DNA from 2 places in the Pelosinus sp. sgz500959 genome. Region 1 is predicted to be linked to the other one. Evidence: riboswitches for the same ligand, from Rfam matches in the RefSeq annotation. Region 1 holds a riboswitch; the other holds the start of a gene.
The links. Region 1 has a riboswitch for lysine ahead of ACAN52_RS11485 (diaminopimelate decarboxylase family protein). Riboswitches for the same ligand answer to the same signal wherever they lie in the genome.
Positions count from the first base shown of each region.

Region 2: linked by a shared signal. The riboswitch ahead of ACAN52_RS05860 (amino acid permease) and the one ahead of ACAN52_RS11485 (diaminopimelate decarboxylase family protein) in region 1 are both predicted to bind lysine.

Region 1 covers NZ_JBGJZL010000006.1:188,196-194,231, reverse strand. Annotated here, with positions in the region: gene larA (nickel-dependent lactate racemase) at 1-273, shown strand, start outside; gene fumC (class II fumarate hydratase) at 441-1,826, shown strand; lysine riboswitch at 1,906-2,082, shown strand; gene ACAN52_RS11485 (diaminopimelate decarboxylase family protein) at 2,203-3,489, shown strand; gene ACAN52_RS11480 (HD-GYP domain-containing protein) at 3,541-4,602, opposite strand; gene ACAN52_RS11475 (ammonium transporter) at 4,826-6,036, opposite strand, start outside.
Region 2 covers NZ_JBGJZL010000003.1:207,029-213,064, forward strand. Annotated here, with positions in the region: gene ACAN52_RS05855 (metal-dependent hydrolase) at 1-626, opposite strand, end outside; gene ACAN52_RS05860 (amino acid permease) at 762-2,186, opposite strand; lysine riboswitch at 2,274-2,456, opposite strand; gene ACAN52_RS05865 (sugar diacid recognition domain-containing protein) at 2,592-3,653, shown strand; gene ACAN52_RS05870 ((Fe-S)-binding protein) at 3,702-5,021, opposite strand; gene ACAN52_RS05875 (FAD-binding oxidoreductase) at 5,023-6,036, opposite strand, start outside.

The DNA.
Region 1 (6,036 bases):
AACTATGAATCTTTATATGAACGAGAATTGGCATTACGCGCTGGATTTACAGTGCCTGGCTTTATTGCTTTAAAATTAGGTTTTATGGCAAAAGAAGTTCCGCACATTCTAGTGTCCTTGCCAGAAAATAAAGAGTTTATTGAGAAAACAGGTATGATTGCTGCTGCAAGCTTAGAAGAAGCGATTCAAATTGCTGAAGAAAAACTAGGCCGCAAAGATTACAGTATTACGGTTATGGCTCATGCTGCCAATACTGTGCCTGTAGAAAAATAGTTGATTACCATATGATAATGAAAAAGTAAGTTTGTAATTGTAAAAATTACAAACTTACTTTTTTTCGATAAATGGACAGAATTAAAGTATACTTCTTACGGCGATATGGCTTATTATTAAAGTAAGGATAAAAAACTGCTTTTAATGATGAAAAAGGGGTGAATCTGATGGAATATCGTATTGAAAAAGATTCAATCGGAGAAATCAAAGTACCAGCTGATAAATTATGGGGGGCTCAGACTCAACGTAGTTATGAAAATTTTCGTATTGGTGTAGAAAAGATCCCTTATGAACTAGTAAAAGTTTTCGGTGTGATTAAAAAAGCTGCTGCCCTTGTTAACTATAGGCTTGGTGTCCTCGATCAACGTCGTTCCGATGCAATTGTTGAAACTTGTGATGAACTGTTAGCAGGCAAACTCGATGGTAATTTCCCTCTCGCCGTATGGCAGACAGGGAGTGGAACACAGTTTAATATGAATATTAACGAAGTCATTGCACGGCGCGCTACGCAAATCATAGCAAAAACTCCTGAACCTATTCTTGTTCATCCGAATGATCATGTGAATTGCTCTCAAAGCTCTAACGATATTTTTCCAACAGCCATACATGTTGCTGGGGTTATGATGGCGACAGAGAAATTATTACCTGCACTGATTTCATTAAAAGAAACCTTACATCATAAAGCTGAAGAATATAGTCAAATTATTAAAATCGGCAGAACTCATTTGATGGATGCGACCCCTCTTACCTTGGGCCAAGAAATAAGTGGTTGGGTACGAATGCTTGAAAGAAACGAAGAAATGTTAAGCATTGGACTTAATTTTATGAGAGATTTGGCTATGGGAGGCACAGCCGTTGGTACTGGAATTAATTCTCCTCAGCACTTCGGTGAGCTGATGGCAGAGGAAATAAGTCGCCTTACAGGAGAAGCCTTTAGAACAGCACCGAATAAGTTTCATGCTCTAACCAGTAAGGACGAGGTAGTCGTTGTGCATGGTATGATGAAAGCTCTTGCTGCTGATTTGATGAAAATTGCCAACGATGTACGCTGGCTGGCGAGTGGACCAAGGTGCGGTATTGGTGAGATCAAAATACCTGAGAATGAACCTGGTAGCTCCATTATGCCATCTAAAGTCAATCCTACTCAGTCAGAGGCTCTGACAATGATTGTTGCTCAGGTATTCGGTAATGATACGACTATTTCTTTTGCGGCAAGCCAAGGGAATTTTCAGCTCAATGTATTTATGCCTGTGACCGTATATAACTTATTGCAATCCATTCGCTTATTATCAGATGGGATGAATTCTTTTAGCCAGAATTGCGCCATGGGAATTGAACCCAATCGTGAAGTCATTGATTTTTATTTGCATCAATCTTTAATCCTTATTACAGGTCTTGTACCGCTGATTGGGTATGACAAGGCAGCAGAGATTGCTAAAAAAGCAGTAAAAGAGAGACTTACCTTAAAAGAATCGGCCATGTCTACAGGGTGGGTGAGTGAGTCTGATTATGATCGATATATGAATCCAGAAAAATTAGTTAAACCACGTTAAGTTGTAAATTTTTAATTATAAATTGAGTTGACATGACAAACTAGATTAGTCTATACTTATAAAAATAGTAAAGTGAATAGTAGAAGATAGAGGTGCGATATATTAAGAGTATGTATCTAGAGTAGCTAGCGATGACAGATACAGAAAGGAATAATCGCCGAAGTAAAAGGGTGGTAGCAAGTGCCCTTTTGTTGGTTTTGTGTTGAATAAATGCAAAACTGTCATTCAAGAGATTGAATGGAGTGCTATCTGCATAATTGGTTATGAGATGAAGTGTTTTCTTATAGCGGTTTGCGGGATAGTTCCTGTAAACCGCTATTTTTAAGTTATTGACAGAGTTTTAAATTGTAAAAAACAAATTCAGGGGGTATCGATCATGGCTGAAAAAACAGTACCATTTACCAAAGCGCAACTTGAGTCTATTATTCAAAAATATCCTACGCCATTTCATATTTATGATGAGCAGGCAATTCGGGACAATGCCCGTAAATTATTAGCCGCCTTCTCTTGGGCACCTGGTTTCAAAGAATATTTTGCAGTCAAAGCAACGCCGAATCCTCATATTCTAAAAATATTAAAAGAAGAAGGTATTGGTGCTGATTGTAGTTCTTTAGCTGAACTTATCCTATCGCAACAGGCTGGGATTGTCGGAGAAAATATTATATTTTCTTCAAATGATACTCCAGCTGAAGAATATCAAGCGGCAAAAGATATTGGAGCCATTATCAATCTTGATGATATTACTCATATTGATTATTTGGAAAAACATGTGGGGATACCAGAAATTATTTCCTTCCGCTATAATCCCGGCTCCCTTTTACAAGGCGGCAATGACATTATTGGTTACCCAGAAGAGGCAAAATATGGTTTAACCAGAGAACAAATTTTATCTGCTTATAAAATCATGCAAGATAAAGGGGTAAAACGTTTTGCTTTGCATACCATGGTAATGTCCAATGAATTAAGTGGCGACAGTTTCATTGGTACGGCAGTCATGATGTTTGATTTAGTTTTAGAAATCTATCAAAAACTAGGCATTCGTATTGAAATGATTGATCTTGGTGGTGGCATTGGTGTACCTTATCGCCCAGAACAACAAGCCGTAGATCTAGATTTTGTCGGTCAAGGTATTCGTAAAGCTTACGAAGAAAAAATTGTAGCCAATGGACTTCATCCTTTAAATATTACAATGGAATGTGGTCGCATGATTACAGGGCCTTATGGCTATCTCGTGTCTACTGCATTGCATAAAAAAGAAATTTACAAAAATTATATCGGACTCGATGCTTGCATGGCTAATTTAATGCGCCCAGCTTTATATGGTTCCTATCATCATATTACAGTAATGGGAAAAGAAGAGTATCCTCTTGATCATGTCTATGATGTAACGGGTTCTCTGTGCGAAAATAATGATAAATTTGCCATTGATCGCAGCTTACCTAAAATTGATATTGGTGATATTGTTGTGATTCATGATGCAGGAGCTCATGGTCATGCAATGGGCTTTAATTATAACGGAAAATTACGCTCATCAGAATTGCTTTTGAAAGCAGATGGCAGTGTATCAATGATTCGTCGTGCCGAAACACTTGCTGACTATTTTGCCACTTTAGATTTTGAAACATGTGAACTGCCACTTGCGGCCGCAACAAAAAATAAATAGTGAGCAAATGAGAAAAAGAACCTAATCCCTTTAAACGGATTAGGTTCTTTCTTAACATGTAAGCAAAATTAAAATCTCAGGGTTTTCTGCAAGGCTGATGTCTCGTGGTGGGGTATAAGGGGTTCCATCAGGATGAGCAATAAGTCGCACCACTGGACGTTGAGGAGAAGTGGCAGGAACATAAACAACGATTGCTCGTTCTCCTGTATTCAATAAGACTTCCGATCCAGGTGTATATAACGCTATTTTTGATAAAAATATTTCTCCGAACTCTCGGTCAAAGGCTGTTCCTAAACCAGACTCGATAATATTATATGCATCTTCAGGCCTCATGGCTTTGCGATAAGGACGATTTGCAGTAATGGCTTCATATACATCAGTAATTGAGAGTAAGCGAGCATAGCTGAGGATTTCTTCTCCATGTAAACCGCGTGGATAACCTGTACCATCAATTTTCTCATGATGTTGCCAAGCCATATGAGCAACCAAACTAGAAATTTCCAAACGCTTTTTGGTTAATATATTAAAACCTAGGGCAGGATGTTGTTTCATAATCGTAAATTCTTCATCTGATAAGCGACCAGGTTTATTGAGGACTGTTTTTTCAATTTCTATTTTCCCCATATCATGGAGTAGTGCTCCACACGTAATAATTTTGATTTGAGGAATTGAAAAACCACAACAACGGGCAAGTAATGCTGTGTAAATTGAACAATTTAAAGAATGAGCCAGCGTACAATCATCATAAATTGCAATGCCTGTTAAGTGAATGGTTACGTCAGCTTGAGTCACTAATTCTTCCACAATATCTGAGGCGACGCTTGCGACAGGATCAAATGCAAAAGTCCCATCTTTGTTTACACGTTCCATCGTAGTTGTTAATATTGATAATGCTCGTTGCTGTGTTTCTAATGAAATATATTCGGGAATTGTAATATCTGCATAATGCGCATCTTGAATAAAAAGAGTTTCTAAGTTTAATAGTTGCAACTTGCGAATAAATTCGATTGTTAAGGTAACTCCTGCAACTAATAATACTTGCCCTTTACTATTTAAGATACTACGTGCCAAAATCATACCTGGCCTGGCTTCAGTTAAGATGATCTGTTTCAAAATAGAAACTCCTTTATATTAATCTCAATTAATCTTAATAAAAATGTCGAATAATATCTAATAATCGTCATTATATCATTTTTTTATTTTAAAAGGATTTTTTTTTTTATTTTTTAAAATATAAGTATTTTTATTTTTCACTTACATAAGATTTAATTGACTGAAATGAAAAAGACTGACAACAAATGTCATCAGTCTTTTTGAAAAAATTTACAAAAAAGAGTTATTTGAGATTCATTGTTGAATCTTTTATAGTTGATAAATTTTGAATGGTTGCAAATGGATTGTATTCCATTTCATTATAGGATGCCATACCATGTTCAGCCAAGTCTAAACCTTCTAGCTCTTCGTCAACTGTGACTCGAATGCCAACGGTTTTCTTTAACAGAGTAAATAAGGCATAGGTGGTGCTAAATCCCCAGAGAGATATAGTAAGAACACCAAGGGTTTGTATCATCAATAAATCGAGACCGCCACCGTAGAGTAAACCGCCTTTTTCAGCAAAAATACCGACAGCAATGGTTCCGAAGCTGCCACAGACACCGTGTACTGCAATGGCGCCAACAGGATCATCGGCCTTGAGCATATCAAAGAAGGGTACGGCAATCACAATGAGTATACCAGCGATTGTGCCAATGAGTAAAGAACTGATGGGAGTGACGTAAGCACAACCAGCGGTAATTGCCACTAGACCGCCTAGGGTACCGTTGATCCCCATACTAGGGTCAGCTTTTCCATAACGAAAGAGAGTGAATAAAGTGGCGGCTGTTCCCCCTGCAGCAGCTGCAAGGTTGGTATTAATAGCGATCCGAGCGATATTCAGATCAATTCCAGATAAGGTGCTACCAGGATTAAAACCGAACCAACCAAACCAGAGAATAAAAGCACCTAAGGCAGCCAAAGGTAGATTATGACCGGGCAGAACATTCATAGAACCATTTTTATTGAACTTGCCAGCACGAGGACCAAGTACGATAACAGCGGCGAGTGCCGCCCAACCACCCAGAGAATGTACGACTGCTGAACCAGCAAAATCTAGCATGCCCATTTTATTTAACCAACCATCTGTAGTCCAAACCCAATGTCCAGCTAATGGATAGATGACAACTGTTGCTAAGAGTGAAAAAACTAAATAAGGTGAAAATTTCATACGTTCTGCAACTGCACCTGAGACAATTGTAGCCATTGCAATAGCAAAGGCTGCTTGAAATAGCCAGAAAGCGTAGATTGGTATTTTAAGCCCAAGGTGGGTAAAATCTCCTTCTAAAAAAAATCCAGAGGAACCGAATAAACCAATTTTGTCGGCACCATACATAAGTGCAAAACCACAGAGGAAATATCCAATCATACCAATGGTGCAGTCCATTAGTACTTTCATTATAATATTTAATGAATTGCGGCTATGGACAAAACCAGCTTCTAGTGCTGCAAAAC
Region 2 (6,036 bases), on a different contig from region 1:
TGTTCAGTTTCCAAGACAAAATCCCAAAAAAGGATACGTTTTAAGGAAGGCATTACAGATAGTTGTATTATTTTTTGATGATCAAACAAATTTTTCAGTTGCTTTTTTGCTTTTTTGCGTAATATAATTCTGAGAGCAAGGTAGGCAATGATGACAAAAAAAGTACTAAATGAGAGTTCGAACATGGTAATGTTGAGAGAATATAGACTTGTCATTAGTACTAATAAAATAGGATCAACTACATTTAATAAATATAAACTTTTGCGCTCTTTGCGAAATGGCCACAAAATGGCTGCGCCATGGGTATTGAAGTAATCAATCATGATATGAGATAAACCACCAGCAAAGGCCCACCCCAATAGGGATAATAGATGAGTCTGTGGCATGAAAAAATGCAGAAGTATACCGATGAGAAGGGACCATATCGCAAGTCCAGGGAGAGAATGGGAAAAGGATCGATGTTGTTTGATGTAAGAAAAATTGCCCTTGATTTGCGTAATAATATCAAAATCAGGTGCTTGTGCTCCAAGAATAGTTGCTAAATAGATAGGGTCATTTAAAGATAGTTGGTGACCCGATAAACCAGCAACGGCAATGCCGATCAGTGCATGTGACAAGGAATCCATCAGTACACCTCCCTTACTATTAAGTTTACATAAAATTATATCATAGACAGGGAGGAGGTAGTACTGGTAATTAGTGCGAGTTTGGTTTTCATAAAAAAAGAGGTGCCCTTATTACCTAAGGTCACCTCAAAATGGTTAACTTATTTCTCTTTCTTTTAGGGTTGTCGCATGTTTTTTATTTAAAAATAGTAAATAGTATAAGTAAACTCCAGCTAATGCAGGAATACCAGTATATAAGACAATACGTTGTGATTCGTCAAAATATAAACTAATAATCACACCTAAATTGAGTACGAGTGCCAATATGGGGACAAGGGGATAAAATGGAGTACGAAAGGTAAGTTGTTCTAACTTTCCACCAAGGCGAATAAATTCTTTGCGGAAGTTCAGTTGGCACCAGGCGATGATGACCCAGATTAAACAACCTGTCAGACCAGTACTCGACATAAGCCAGAGATATACAGTATCAGCGGCGTATTCACTCGTCAATAAGGACATACATGCTAAGAGCACAGTGATTAAGACACCATATACGGGTACACCGCGGGAGTTCACCTTACCCAGTATGCTAGGAGCAAGGCCTTCTTTAGACATGGACCAGAGAAGACGTGAGCAAGCATATAAAGCTGAACTGCCTGAAGATAGGGCAGAGGTCATTACAACAAAAAACATGATATCTTTTGCTAATGGCAGACCAAGCATACCAAAGACATGAGCAAAAGGACTTTCTAAAACGCTGGCTTCATTGAAGGGAATGATGGCAGCCAGTACGACCATTGCGAGGACATAAAAGAAGATAATGCGAAAAGCGATACCCTTAATGACCCTAGGAACGTTTTTACCTGGGTTTTCACATTCACCGGCAGCAATGCCGACAAGTTCAGCTCCTTGGAAGGAGTAGACGACTGCGATCATAGTGAGGAAAACTGCTTCAAAGCCATTGGGAAAAAGACCGGAGCTCGTATGGAAATTTGAAAAAGCCATAGGTACAGCATTGTCAGAAAAGCCGAAGATTAAGCCACAACCGGCCACGATAAAGGCGAGAATTGCAGTGACTTTGATACTGGCAAACCAGAATTCAGCCTCTCCATAGGCTTTTACTGAAATGATATTTAGTAAGGCAAGTATTGTAGCAAAAAAACCACACCAGATCCAAATCGCAATCTGGGGAAACCAGTTATTCATGATAATGCCTGCAGCCGTAAAGTCAGCGGCTATACAAATCGCCCAGTTAATCCAATATAACCAACCTGTCGTAAAACCAGCACCAGGGGAGATAAATCGCGAGGCATAGCTCTGGAATGAACCCGATACAGGCATCGCAGCTGTTAATTCACCAAGACACAATAATACTAAATACATAATAAAGCCACCAACGAGATAAGCAAGGACGGCACCGAGAGGACCTGCTTGACTGATGGTTTGCCCTGAGCCGACAAATAATCCAGTACCAATTGTACCCCCAATGGAAATCATCATAAGGTGACGTGATTTCATATCACGTTTCAATCCTTCTTTTTGCGGACATAATTCATCTAAATTTAATGTTGATTTTGACATAAAAGCCTCCTGATTTAATAAAATAAAAAAATGGTTGTGAACTATCTCACAACCAACAAATTTACATAAATATATAAATCCCCGCTTGTATGAGATAGCTCTTCACCTGAAAATGGGAATCTTCAGGTGACAGACTTGTACTTATTCAATACAAATCCAGCAAAAAAAACCAGGTTGGTTATTTTTACTTCGGCGAAGATTCCTTTTTGTATAGTTCATCGTAACCAGCTCACTATACATACTCATAATATCCGCACCTCTATGCATCACAGCCTATTTAATTGATCTTTAGTTTAATAGAAATACTGTTATCTGTCAATATTTCTATTGAATTAAAGGTCTTTTCTCAGGAGATTCTGAAAAGAAAAGCTTACTATAACGTTATATTTTTTATGGAGGATCTAAATGGAAAATGAATATCAAAGATTAGACGCTAAATTTGCCCAGTCCTTAGTGGACATTGTTGCTGCAGAACTAAATAAAAATGTAAATATTCTTGATGATCGTGGAGTCATTATTGCATCTTTTAGCCGAGATCGCATTGGGCAGGTACATGAAGCCGGTGCGAGGATGCTCAAGGCTGAGATGATTAAAGAATTTTATGTTAGCGAAGAAGATGAATTGCACTTACGTGGTATCCGTAATGGATTTAATGTACCGATTATGTTTGAAAATAAGTGCGTGGGTGTCATTGGCGTTACGGGTGACTTAAAAACGGCGGAACCTTATGCACGACTTGCAGCACGTTTTGTGGAGGCGAATTTACAGTCCAATGCAAGACAAGAAAAATTAGTTGGTGCATTAAAGGAAAAAGAAGAACTTCAATCTATATTTCTAAATAAAATAATTCGTGTTCAAGAAGAAGAACGTAAAAAAATCTCCCGAGAACTACATGATGAAACGAGTCAATCCTTAACATCCATTATTGTTGGTTTGCGTATCCTTGCAGAACAGGTGCAAAATAGTGGGGAACGAGAAAAAATATTACAAATGCGAGATCTTGCTTTGACGACATTAGAGGCTGTTCATGATATGGCAGTACAACTTCGTCCTGTGTTATTAGATGACTTAGGATTGGTAGCAGCAGCACAAAAATACATTGCGAACTATTCAAAGCAATATAAAATTTTAATGAATATTGAGTTTAATATTCTATCTCGTGAGCGATTTGCGACTGAAGTTGAGATTGCATTATATCGAATCTTGCAGGAGGCATTAACCAATATTGTCAAGCATGCTGGGGCGACACAAGTCTGGGTCTCTTTGTATAAAAAACAAAATAAACTGATTCTAATTATTAATGACAATGGTGTGGGATTTAATCTTGATTTATTTAAAAGTACTCATAGTCGTACTTCTTTAGGCATATATGGAATGGGTGAACGTGTATCGCTAGTGGATGGAACCTTTGAAATCAAATCAGAAATTGGTCAGGGAACGAAAATTTTTGTAGAGATTCCCTTATGAAAAGAAAAAAACTGTAGGCACAATTCATGCCTACAGTTTTTTTCTTTTTTATTTTTGGCTACCAGCTTGGTAGGATCGATCTAAGACTTGGATAACATGTAAGGTTTCTTTGTCCATGTTATTTTGTACTAAACCATCCATAATATGCATACGGCAAGTACCACAGCTTGTGGCAACAATGTCAGCTTTTGTGGAGCCAATATCTGCGACTTTACGGTCATTGACTTGGCGAGAAAGTTCATAATAAGACATACTGAAGGAGCCGCCTGATCCACAGCAACGATCAGGTTTAGACATTTCGACAAAATTTAAACCAGGAATGGATTTTAAAATTTCCCGCGGTTGTTTAGTAATTTTGATACCACGAACCATATGACATGGATCGTGCATCGTGACAGTTGCATTCACTGGACCAAGTTTTGTTTTGTCGAATTTAACAACATCGACTAAAAACTCGCTGATTTCATAAGTCTTTTTAGATATTTTTTCTGCTAATGTTTTCATTTTAGGATCATCTTTGAACATATGAAGATATTCAATTTTGAAAGCTTCTGTACAAGAACCGCAAGATGCAATAATATAGTCAAAATTATAGCGATCAAAGGTTTCAAGATTGTGTTTTGCAAATAGTTTAGCAGAATCTACATCGCCGGAATAGAATACAGGTGTACCGCAGCAATGTTGCATGCTTGGCATAACAACTTCAATATTATTAGCTTTAAGAACGTTAATTGTAGCTTGACCAACATCTGTGTACATATAGTTGATTGTACAGCCAGTGAAAAAACCGACTCTCATTTTGGGGTTATCAACTTTAATGACTTCAGGATATTGACTTCTGAGAGGGTTTGCAGACATAGGAGCTGTGACCCTTTTTACATCCATACCAGGCATTGGGAAACGGGCAATAGTCCCCATTTTACCAGGTAATTTTTTAAAGGATAATGGTGCAAAGAGACCTGCCATACGCAACGAAAAATCGAATAACTGTCTGTTTTTTAGTAACGCAAAGACTTTTTTCTTAATAGGACCGAGTCCGCGAGCTTTTACGACTGCTTGACGTCCACGTACAATCAATTCATCAGCAGGTACGCCGCATGGACAGTTTGTTGCACAGGCTTTACAGGATAAACACATGGACATGGCTTTTTCAAAGTTTGTGGAAATTGGGATTGTTCCACTGAGAACGCCTTCCATAAGGGAAAGCTTACCGCGAGCTACTGCATTTTCTCTGCCTAATTCTTTATATACTGGGCAATGGGCCATACAATTACCGCATTTCATGCAATTAGCAAGGGCATCTTGGATATCGGTTAATAGTGCTTTATCGTGGTCATTAATATCCTTTACATTAATTTCATCACTCATACTAACACTCTCCTACTAACTTACCAGGATTTAAGATCAAGTTAGGATCAAGTGTACGTTTAATTGATCTCATTACGTTCATGGAAGTAGGACCATGTTGATTTTCCATCCAAGGAAGTTTACCAAGGCCGATTCCGTGCTCACCACTTAATGTACCGCCAAGTTCAATCGCTGTTTTGAACATTTCGTCCATTGCAAGGTATACGCGTTTCATTTCGACTGCATCTCTAATATCGCAAACAATTGTAGGATGCATGTTGCCATCACCAGCATGACCAAATGTTCCGATTGTAACGTTATGTTTTTTGGAAATTTCGCTCACTGAACGTAAGAAGTTAGGTACTTTATTACGAGGAACTGTAGCATCTTCTACATAAGTTGTAGGACGAAGTTTAGCTAAAGCTGGCAATGCGGCACGACGAGCGGCCCAAAGTTTATCACGTTCTGCATCGTTTTTAGCAATTTGTACAGTTGCAGCATTATTTGATTTGAGAACTGTCATTACTTTAGCAGCTTCTTGTTCAACAACAGTAGGATTACCATCAACTTCAATAAGAAGTATTGCTTGGGCATCTAATGGAAGACCGATTTTCATGTAATCTTCTACAGTACGAATTGTAGCGTTATCCATAATTTCTAAGGTAGCAGGAATAATTTTAGCAGCAATGATCCCGGAAACTGCTTTACCAGCATCATCTAGGTCATTAAAGATTGCCATCATAGCTTTTTTTGCTTCTGGTGCAGGCACAAGTTTAGCAATGATTTTAGTAATGACACATAATGTACCTTCAGAGCCAGTAAATAATTTAGTCATATCATAACCGGAAACATCTTTTACGTTTTTACCACCCGTATTCATGATATCGCCGTTAGCTAATACAACTTCTAAACCCATAATATAATGTTTAGAAACACCATATTTTAGACCGCGTAGACCACCAGCATTTTCAGCTACTGTGCCGCCTAAAGTTGCTGTTGCGACTGTACCAGGATCTGGAGGATAGATAAGACCTGA